DNA from 3 places in the Pseudomonas sp. MM213 genome. Region 2 is predicted to be linked to each of the others. Evidence: predicted binding sites of a transcription regulator. Region 2 holds the regulator's gene; each other region holds the start of a gene.

Region 1 (3,261 bases), 2.0 Mb from region 2:
CTTGCCCGCGAAGGCGATTTCAAAGGCGACTCAACGAAACCGGTCAACCTCTTGGCGCAATTCCGCCGCCAGGCTCTCCAGCTCTTTGGCGGTCACCGCCAGGTTCGACACCACTTCCCGCTGCTCGCTGTTCGCCAGCGCGATGCTTTGCAGGTTGCTGCTGAGCAGCGTCGCGGTGCTGCTCTGTTCCTGGGTCGCTGTAGTGATCGCGGCGAACTGTTCACCGGCGGAACGGCTTTGCTCATCGATCCGCGCCAGTGCCGAGGCGACATTGGCGTTGCGCGACAAGCCTTCCTGCATCAGGACTTTGCCCTGTTCCATGGTGCTGATGGCATTGCCGGTTTCCTGCTGGATGCTCTGAATCATCCCGGAAATTTCGTCGGTGGCCTGGCGAGTGCGTGAGGCCAGGTTGCGCACTTCATCAGCCACCACCGCAAAACCGCGGCCCTGCTCACCGGCACGCGCCGCTTCGATGGCCGCGTTGAGCGCCAGCAGGTTGGTTTGCTCGGCAATCGAGGTGATCACCCCGACAATGCCGCCGATTTCCTGAGAACGCTGGCCCAAGGTGTTGATCACCGTGGCCGTGCTGTTCAGCGCGCCAGCGATTTGCTCCAGGGACGAGGACGCTTCACCCATCGATGTACGACCGATCTGGGTTTGCTGTGCGTTTTCCTGCGCCAGACGCTGAGTGCTGCCCATGTTGTCGGCAATGTTCAACGAGGTGGCGCTGAACTCTTCCACGGCGCCGGCCATGCTGGTGATTTCGCCGGACTGCTGCTCCATGCCTTCATAGGCACCGCCAGACAAACCGGACAAGGCCTGGGCACGGCTGTTGACCTCTTGCGAGGCCCGGCGGATGTGCTCGACCATCGTCGACAACGCCTGGCTCATCTGGTTGAAGGCGCGGGCCAGCTGACCGATCTCGTCGTTGCTCGACACGTCCAGACGCACGCTCAGGTCGCCGGCCCCCAGGGCTTCGGCCTGACGCACCAGATCACCCAGCGGCGCGAGTTTGCTGCGCAGCAGCCAGACTGCCGAGCCGACCGCGATCAACATCGCCAGCAGGCTGCCAATCGCCAGTTGAATGCCGACACTCCAGGTCACCGCGCTGATTTCGTCTTGCGGCATGCTCGCCACGACCGACCACGGGCCGTCCTGGAACGGCACGGAAACACTGTAGAAGTCTTCGGACGTGTCGCTCCAGAAACCGCCCTCGCTCGGGGTTTTCGCCAGGGCGGTGATGGCTGGAACGGCTTTATCCAGCGCTTCCACGCCGGCGATCGGTACCAGCCATTTGTTCTGCTCGTCGAGCAACGCCAGGGAACCGGTCTTGCCGATGCGGAATCGCTTGAGGTTTTCGAACTGGGCTTTCTGCGCGTCGGTGTAGTCGAAACCGACATACAGCACGGCAATGACCTTGCCGCCGCTGTCGCGTACCGGGGTGTACTGCGACATGTAGTAGCGTTCAAAAAGCAAAGACCGTCCGACGAAACTCTGCCCCGCCATCAAACGGGCATAAGCCGGGTTCGCATGATCGAGAACAGTGCCAATGGCACGACTGCCATCCTGTTTGGTGACGTTGGTACTGACCCGAATGAAGTCCTCGCCGCTGCGCACGAACACCGTGGCCACGCCGGCGGTCATCTGCTTGAACTCGTCCACTTCCTTGAAGTTGTTATTGAGCACTTCGCCGCCCAGTTGCAGGCCCGGAGTCTGGGTGCCCGCCACGTTCACCGGCGCATCCGGGTGCACGCTCAGCCCGCCACTGAAACGCTTTTCGAACAACCCCGCAAGGCGCAGGGTACTTTCACGCAACGTGCCGTGAAACGTACTCAACTGGTCGGCCAGCAACCGCGCCTCACTGGCCAGGTGCTCTTCGCGGGTGGCGAGGTTGGCCTTGTCCAGTGAACGCAGGGCAAACAGGGTACTGCCGCTGATGACAATCGCCAGGATAATGGCGAGCGCAAGGCCAAGCTGTGAGGCAATCCGGGCACGAGGTTGAGACATGACAGCTCCTGGCCGAGCGATCTGATCCTCCTTGATCGGCTACTCAGCATAATTTCTAATAATGGGGAATTACGTCGAACCTGCACGAAGGTTCCATCTGCAGATTTTCGGCGGCAAACCTGAATACTTGAGTAAATAGCCGGGATATGGCTCAAGGCCGCTATTTCAAGGGCTCTATCGATTCAGCACAAGTGTTCGACGTCCGGCAATTTCATCGCCCGCACCTCGCCTTGCAGGAAATCGCTGAGGCGGCGCAAACGTTCACCTCCTGGGCGGGTTTTCGGCCAGACGAGGTAATAATTCTCACCACTGGCGACGGCGGTCGGCCACGGCAAACTCAGACGGCCCTGCGCCACATCTTCGGCCACCATCAGCAGATCGCCCATCGATACGCCATATCCCCGGGCGGCGGCGATCATGCCCAGCTCCAGCGTATCGAACACCTGCCCGCCCTTGAGCGACACCTGATCCGTCAGCCCCATGCGCTCCAGCCAGTTGCGCCAGTCACGCCGGTCCGGTGTCGGGTGCAGCAGTTCGGCATGGGCCAGGCGCGCGACATCCCACGGTTGGTCCTTCAGAAGATTCGGCGCACCGACCGGAATCAGCTCCTCCGGGAACAGCAGACTCGCCTCCCAGTCCGGCGGAAAATGCCCATTGCTGAGGATCACGGCGCAGTCGAACGGCTCATGGTTGAAGTCCACCGAATCGACGTCCATCCAGGCGCTGGTCAGTTGCACTTCGTTGCCCGGTTGCAGGTGGCGGAAACGGCTGAGCCGCGCCAGCAGCCAGCGCATGGTCAGGGTCGACGGCGCTTTCATGCGCAGGATGTCATCTTCGGCGCGCAAGGTATTGCAGGCCCGCTCAAGGGCGGTGAAGCCTTCGCGAATGCCCGGCAGGATCAGCCGCGCCGACTCGGTCAGTTGCAAATTGCGCCCGCTGCGATGAAACAGCCGACAGGCAAAATGCTCTTCAAGCGTACGAATATGCCGACTGACCGCACTCTGCGTAATCGACAACTCTTCAGCGGCACGGGTAAACGAGCTATGCCGCGCCGCCGCTTCAAATGCGCGAAGGGCATACAAGGGAGGAAGACGACGAGACATGCGGAAAGCTCCTATGGCGCAATTTCGTCAACTTATCAGAAACTCCCCAGGATGAGTTTTAATCATGCCATCCATCCTTTTTATCCCTTTGTGCAAACCCCGCAGAGCGCCGAGAATCGACGCTTTCCTGTTCTCTTTGATAATCGGGCGT
Region 2 (3,261 bases):
TCAAACACGTTCTCGGCGATGTGACAGCACTCCACCAGCTCGTTGAGCTGGAGGAAGCCGGCGCCCCCTTTTACAGTGTGAAAACCGCGAAAAATTGCATTGAGCAAGTCCGCATCATCCGGTCGGCTTTCAAGCTCGACCAGCTGTTCGGACAGTTGCTCTAGAATCTCGCCGGCCTCAACCAGGAAATCCTGAAGGATCTCTTCATCGGCGCCGAAGCTCATTAAGGGGGTGCTCCTAAAGGTCTAAAAACCTAAAAAACCTAAAATGCTAAAAAATCTAAAATCCTAGGCTGGATAACAAATCGTCCACATCGTCCTGACCGGACACAACGTCTTCTCTTTTATCGGCATGAATCTGCGGACCTTCACCCTGAGAGAGATGTTTTTGCGGATCTTTTTCTGCAAGCATCGCTTCACGGTCATGTTCGATGCCCGCAAAGCGGTCCACCTGACTGGCCATAAGCACGAGCTTGAGCAGGTTGCTTTCAACTTCGGTGACCAATTGGGTCACACGCTTGATCACCTGACCGGTGAGGTCCTGGTAATCCTGAGCGAGCAGAATGTCGTTGAGGTTGCTCGACACCGCGCGGTTGTCCGCGCTGCTGCGTGCCAGGAAACCATCGACACGCCGTGCCAGTTCACGAAATTCCTCAGCCCCGACTTCGCGACGCATGAACCGCCCCCAGTCCGTGCTCAGCGCCTGAGCTTCATCGCTCAGGCTGTTGACCAGCGGCGTGGAGTTTTCGACCAGATCCATGGTGCGGTTGGCTGCGGCCTCTGTCAGCTTGACAACGTAACCCAGACGCTCGGTGGCATCTGTGATCTGGGACACTTCCTCGGCTTGCGGCATGTGCGGGTCAATCTGAAAATTGACGATCGCACTGTGCAGCTCGCGGGTGAGCTTGCCCACTTCCTGATACAGGCCGCGGTCACGGGTCTGGTTGAGCTCATGGATCAGTTGCACAGCGTCGCCGAACTTGCCTTTTTCAAGGCTTTCGACCAGTTCGACCGCGTGTTTTTTCAGGGTCGATTCAAAATCGCCCTGTGAAGATTCGTTTTGGTCCATAGCTTCCCCGTGGCGCAGTTTCTCAACCGATGCGTTCGAAAATCTTCTCGATTTTTTCTTTCAACGCCTGGGCCGTGAAGGGTTTGACCACATAGCCGTTTACGCCGGCCTGGGCCGCTTCGATGATCTGCTCGCGCTTGGCTTCAGCGGTCACCATCAGCACTGGCAGGTGCTTGAGCTTTTCATCGGCGCGCACGTGGCGCAGCAGATCGATACCGGTCATGCCAGGCATGTTCCAGTCCGTTACCAGAAAGTCGATGCTTCCGCTGTTGAGAACCGGAATGGCAGTAATGCCATCGTCGGCCTCGACCGTGTTGGTGAACCCAAGGTCACGCAACAGGTTTTTTATGATCCGCCGCATCGTTGAGAAGTCATCAACGATGAGGATTTTCATGTTCTTGTCCAATTCGACCTCCAAGCAGTCTTAAACGCGCCCAGCACCTGGACGCGCCATTTCAATCAATCCGGCAAAGCACTCAATGACTGTCTGGAGCACAACAGATCGAGACCGGCGCAGTTCAACACCACACCAGCCAAGTTCGCAGTGTCCCCACACTGCCTTCAGCGCGCTCGCCACTCCCCCAAACGCCCCCGCAAACGGGCCGCGCACTGGCTGTGTAACTGGCTGACCCGAGATTCGCTGACCCCCAGGACCTCACCGATTTCCTTGAGATTCAACTCTTCGTCGTAGTACAGCGCCAACACCAGTCGCTCACGCTCCGGCAAATTGGCAATCGCGTCCGCCAGCGCTGCCTGGAAGCGTTCATCTTCCAGATCGCGCGACGGCTCGAGATGAGCACTCGCGCCATCCTCATGCAGCCCTTCGTGTTCGCCGTCCTGCAACAGGTCGTCGAAACTGAACAAGCGGCTGCCCAGGGTGTCGTTCAAAATCCCGTAGTAATCGTCGAGACTCAATTGGAGTTCGGCCGCAACTTCGTGATCTTTAGCGTCACGGCCGGTTTTAGCTTCAATCGAGCGAATTGCGTCGCTGACCATGCGGGTATTGCGGTGGACCGAACGTGGTGCCCAGTCCCCTTTGCGCACTTCATCAAGCATGGCGCCGCGGATCCGGATGCCCGCGTACGTCTCGAAACTCGCGCCTTTGCTGGCGTCATATTTGGTGGATACTTCAAGCAGGCCGATCATCCCGGCCTGGATCAGGTCTTCGACCTGGACACTGGCTGGCAGTCGCGCCAGCAGGTGGTAAGCAATGCGTTTGACCAGTGGCGCGTAACGCTCGATCAGCTCGTACTGCGCGTCACGCGCCGACTTCTTGTAGAGGTTGTAACCGCTGGCTGTCATAGCACGGGTCCTGCCGTTTGTTGCACGAGGCGCTCGACGAAAAACTCCAGGTGCCCGCGCGGGTTGGCAGGCAGCGGCCAGGTATCGACCTTTTGTGCGATGGCCTTGAAAGCCAGGGAGCACTTGGAACGAGGGAAGGCTTCATAGACCGCGCGCTGCTTCTGCACAGCCTTGCGCACGCTTTCGTCGTACGGCACCGCACCGACGTATTGTAAGGCGACGTCGAGGAAGCGGTCCGTGACCTTGGTCAACTTGGCGAACAGGTTGCGGCCTTCCTGCGGGCTCTGGGCCATGTTGGCCAGGACGCGGAAGCGGTTCATGCCGTAGTCGCGGTTGAGCAGTTTGATCAGGGCGTAGGCATCCGTGATCGAAGTCGGCTCGTCGCAGACCACCAGCAAGACTTCTTGCGCGGCGCGAACAAAACTGACTACCGAGTCACCAATACCCGCAGCGGTGTCGATCACGAGCACGTCGAGGTTGTCGCCGATATCGCTGAACGCCTGGATCAGGCCGGCATGCTGGGCCGGACTCAGATGAACCATGCTTTGAGTGCCGGACGCGGCCGGGACGATGCGGATGCCGCCTGGCCCCTGCAACAATACGTCGCGCAGCTCACAGCGGCCTTCGATGACGTCGGCCAGGGTACGTTTGGGTGTCAGTCCCAACAGGACGTCGACATTCGCCAGCCCCAGATCGGCGTCCAGCAGCATGACGCGCCGGCCGAGCTCAGCTAGAGCCAGGGACAAGTTCACTGACACATTAGTCTTCCCGACGCCACCTTTGCCGCCGGTCACCGCGATCACCTGTACGGGATGCATGCTGCCCATGTTATTTCTTTACCTTGTCTTGCATAGACGGAGGCCACATTACTGGCTGCGCGCTCATCAACTG
Region 3 (3,261 bases), 3.4 Mb from region 2:
CCAACGCCCCGCAATCACCGTAAACGTCGCGACCAAGGCCACCAGGATCCAGAACCCCTCCGGGTCCTGCGATAGCGGCACGCCCCCCACGTTCATGCCAAAAAAACCGGCAATGATGTTGATCGGCAAGGCCAGCACTGTGACTACGGTCAAGGTGAACAGCGTGCGGTTGCTTTGCTCGTTGAGGTTGGCGGCAATCTCTTCCTGCAACAGCTTGATCCGCTCACCCAGCGCCGTGAGGTCGTTGATGATCAGCGCAAACTCCTCGGTGGACTTGCGCAGCTCCTTCACGTCTTCCTTCTGCAACCATTGCGGCGGGCGATTGAGCAGGCGCAGCAACGAGCCCGGCTCCAGCGCCAGCAGCCGTTGCAAGCGCACCAGCACCCGGCGATTGGCGCCCAGCTCTGCGCGGTTGGTCGACAGCCGCGAGGACAGCAGTTCGTCTTCTATCTGATCGACACTGAGGCTGGTCTTGCGCACGATCTGCGTCAGCACTTCGCCCTGGTCGCGCAGCAAATGCACGAGCAATTCCAGCGGCGAGCGAAAGCGCTCACCGGCCTTCACCGAGGAGCGCAACTTGTCCACCGAGTGCAGCGGTTGCAGGCGTGCGCTGATGATCAGCCGACTGCGCGCACACACCCACAGCGTCGACACATCCGAAGAGACCATGCTGCTGAGGTTGAACACCACGTCGTTGACCACCGCCAGCAACGCCGAATCGACATGCTCGATGCGCGTCGAACGCGAGCCTTCATGCAAGGCTTCGAAAAACTTGTCGGGCAATTCCAGATGACTTTTCATCCAGCGCTCGCACGCGGCATGAGCGAGGTTCAGGTGCAGCCAGAGAAATTCGTCGCTGTCGTCCGGTTGTTGCAGGGACCGCAACGCCATGGCCGAATCGATTTCCCGACCGCGTTCGCCGGGACGAAAACTGAAACCGTACAGCAGACCGAACAGGTCCGGGTCGCGATGGCTTTGGTCGATGCTGTGGTTCATGAGGTCTCGCTGTGAGGAGGCGGCCTGTCGCGGGTTTCACAGGTTCACTTGAGCCGCATCATCGCAAGGCGTCTTGACAGTTTTGTGACAGCTTCGTGTGGCTGGCCAAGTGCCTTCTACCGGCGGTCGGAACCGCTCAAGAACGGCCCTGACACGCCGATCTCGTAGGAGCCAGCTTGCTGCGGGCGGCGTTCCGACGATAGCGTGCTGCCAGTCAATAGATTTCCCGACTGACCGGACGCTATCGCCAGCAAGCCGGCTCCTACAAAAGCATGCGTTCGACGCTGTAGACAGGGAATGTCCGGATTACTTTCACGCCCCCCAAGGCGTGCCTCATTCCTGTCACGAGTACCTTCCGATGTCTTTGCAAAAGTCCTTGAGAGCGCAAATTCTCGCCCTGTTGAGCGGCAGCCTGTTTGCGATGCTGTTGATCGCTCTGGCCTGTTTTCACTTTCTGTCGAATGGCGTTCAAAGCTACGCGAATCTCATTGACGGTCCGCTGCACACTTCGCAATTGATCGATGAAGCCAACCTGCAATTCAAGGTGCAGGTGCAGGAATGGAAAAACGTTCTGCTGCGTGGCAAGCAACCGGCAGACCTGGACAAATACTGGAAGCAATTCGAAGACCGTCAGCGCGAGGTGCAGGGCATCCTCGGCGAACTGGCCGGGCAGAAGGGCATTGAGCCGCAACTCAAGACCCGCATCGAACGCCTGCGTGACGAGCATCGTCAGTTGGGCGCGGCATACCAGAAGGGTCGCGATGCCTACGTGGCGGCCGGTGCCGATCCAACGGCGGGCGACACGGCAGTCAAAGGTGTCGACCGTGCAGCCAGCGATCAGATGAGTGAACTGGTCAGCGAATTGCGCAAACAGGGCGTCGAGCAGTCGAAGCTGATCAGCGCCAGCGCAGATCGCACCGTGTTGCTGGGCATCATTGTGATGCTCGCTTCGGGCTTGTTGATCGGGCTGTTGAGCCTGTGGCTGGTCAATCGCAACCTGGTTGAACCGATCCGCAAATTGATCGACTACGTGGCGCAACTTGCCCAGGGCAAGTTTGCCGAACGCGTGGCCAGCACCCGCCAGGACGAGCTGGGCAAACTGGCGATTGCGGCCAATACGCTGCGTGATTTCCTCGCTGAAACTTTCAGCCGCTTACAGGTCAGTGCCAAGGATCTGGACGGCGCCAGCAGTGAGTTGAATTCGATCGCCAGCCTCATGGCCAGTGGCACCAACGAACAGTTCAACCGCACTGATCAGGTGGCCACAGCGATGAACGAAATGTCTGCCACTGCTCAGGAAGTCGCACGTCACGCCGCTGATGCGGCACGTGCCGCCGACGATGCCGACCAGTCCGCCCAACAAGGCGAAAAAGTCATGCAGGGCACCATCCACACCATCACTCGCATGCGCGGCGAAATCGCCAACACGGCGACCGTCATCCGCCAACTGGAAACCGACAGCGGCCGCATCGGCAAGGTGCTGGAAGTGATTCGCGGCATCGCCGAGCAAACCAACCTGCTGGCACTCAACGCCGCCATCGAAGCGGCGCGTGCCGGTGAGGCGGGGCGCGGTTTTGCCGTGGTGGCCGATGAAGTACGCAGCCTGGCCCAGCGCACGGCGGCGTCGATCATCGAGATCAACCAGATCATCCAGACCGTGCAAACCGGTGCGGTGGACGCGGCTCAGGCGATAGAAAGCGGCCAGTCGCGTAGCGAGGAAAGCGTTCAGCAAGTGACCGAGGCCGGCGCCATGCTGGAGCGCATCACGCATGCCGTGGAAGCGATTCGCGACATGAACCGCCAGATCGCCACCGCCGCCGAAGAGCAGACTTCGGTCGCCGAAGACATCTCGCGCAACCTCACCGAGATCACCAGCATCGCCAGTACCAACCTCGACAACGTGCAACGCACTGAAGCCGCCAGCCACAACCTGCACGGGTTGTCGGGGCAGTTGAATGAAGTGACGGCGCGCTTGAGCGCCTAAGGGAAATGGTTGTGTACCGGCTTGCTTACCGAGTGGGTACACAGTCGATCTCAAGTCCGCTGCCCCGATGTCGATGATGAGCGTATTCCCATCACCTCAATGGAAAACGCCATGGTTAGCATCTCGTCTGTTTCGATCATCCAGCCCGTCGCCACTGCTTCGGCCAAAGCCACAGCAAGCACAGACGACACGTCTGTCACCGCCAGCGCCGAGGCGTCCAGCGACACCACCAAAGTGTCCGCCGGCGGCGCACCGGCAGCGAGTGGCGGCAGCTCCAGCAG

Evidence for each region. Region 2 encodes FliA, which starts transcription of late flagellar genes. Its sites were predicted from a motif close to CTAAAGTTTNNNNNNNNNNNGCCGNTAA; they were not measured.
Region 1: the regulator FliA is predicted to act here: its motif matches at 2,112-2,139, upstream of K5R88_RS20205 (methyl-accepting chemotaxis protein).
Region 3: the regulator FliA is predicted to act here: its motif matches at 1,132-1,159, upstream of K5R88_RS13980 (methyl-accepting chemotaxis protein).

Annotation. Positions count from the first base shown of each region.
Region 1 covers NZ_CP081943.1:4,412,653-4,415,913, forward strand. Annotated here, with positions in the region: gene K5R88_RS20205 (methyl-accepting chemotaxis protein) at 31-2,007, opposite strand; gene K5R88_RS20210 (LysR substrate-binding domain-containing protein) at 2,190-3,110, opposite strand.
Region 2 covers NZ_CP081943.1:6,439,024-6,442,284, reverse strand. Annotated here, with positions in the region: gene K5R88_RS29325 (chemotaxis protein CheA) at 1-224, opposite strand, end outside; gene K5R88_RS29320 (protein phosphatase CheZ) at 280-1,068, opposite strand; gene K5R88_RS29315 (chemotaxis response regulator CheY) at 1,091-1,462, opposite strand; gene fliA (RNA polymerase sigma factor FliA) at 1,630-2,370, opposite strand; gene fleN (flagellar synthesis regulator FleN) at 2,367-3,197, opposite strand.
Region 3 covers NZ_CP081943.1:3,077,809-3,081,069, reverse strand. Annotated here, with positions in the region: gene K5R88_RS13985 (transporter) at 1-996, opposite strand, end outside; gene K5R88_RS13980 (methyl-accepting chemotaxis protein) at 1,355-2,980, shown strand; gene K5R88_RS13975 (hypothetical protein) at 3,092-3,261, shown strand, end outside.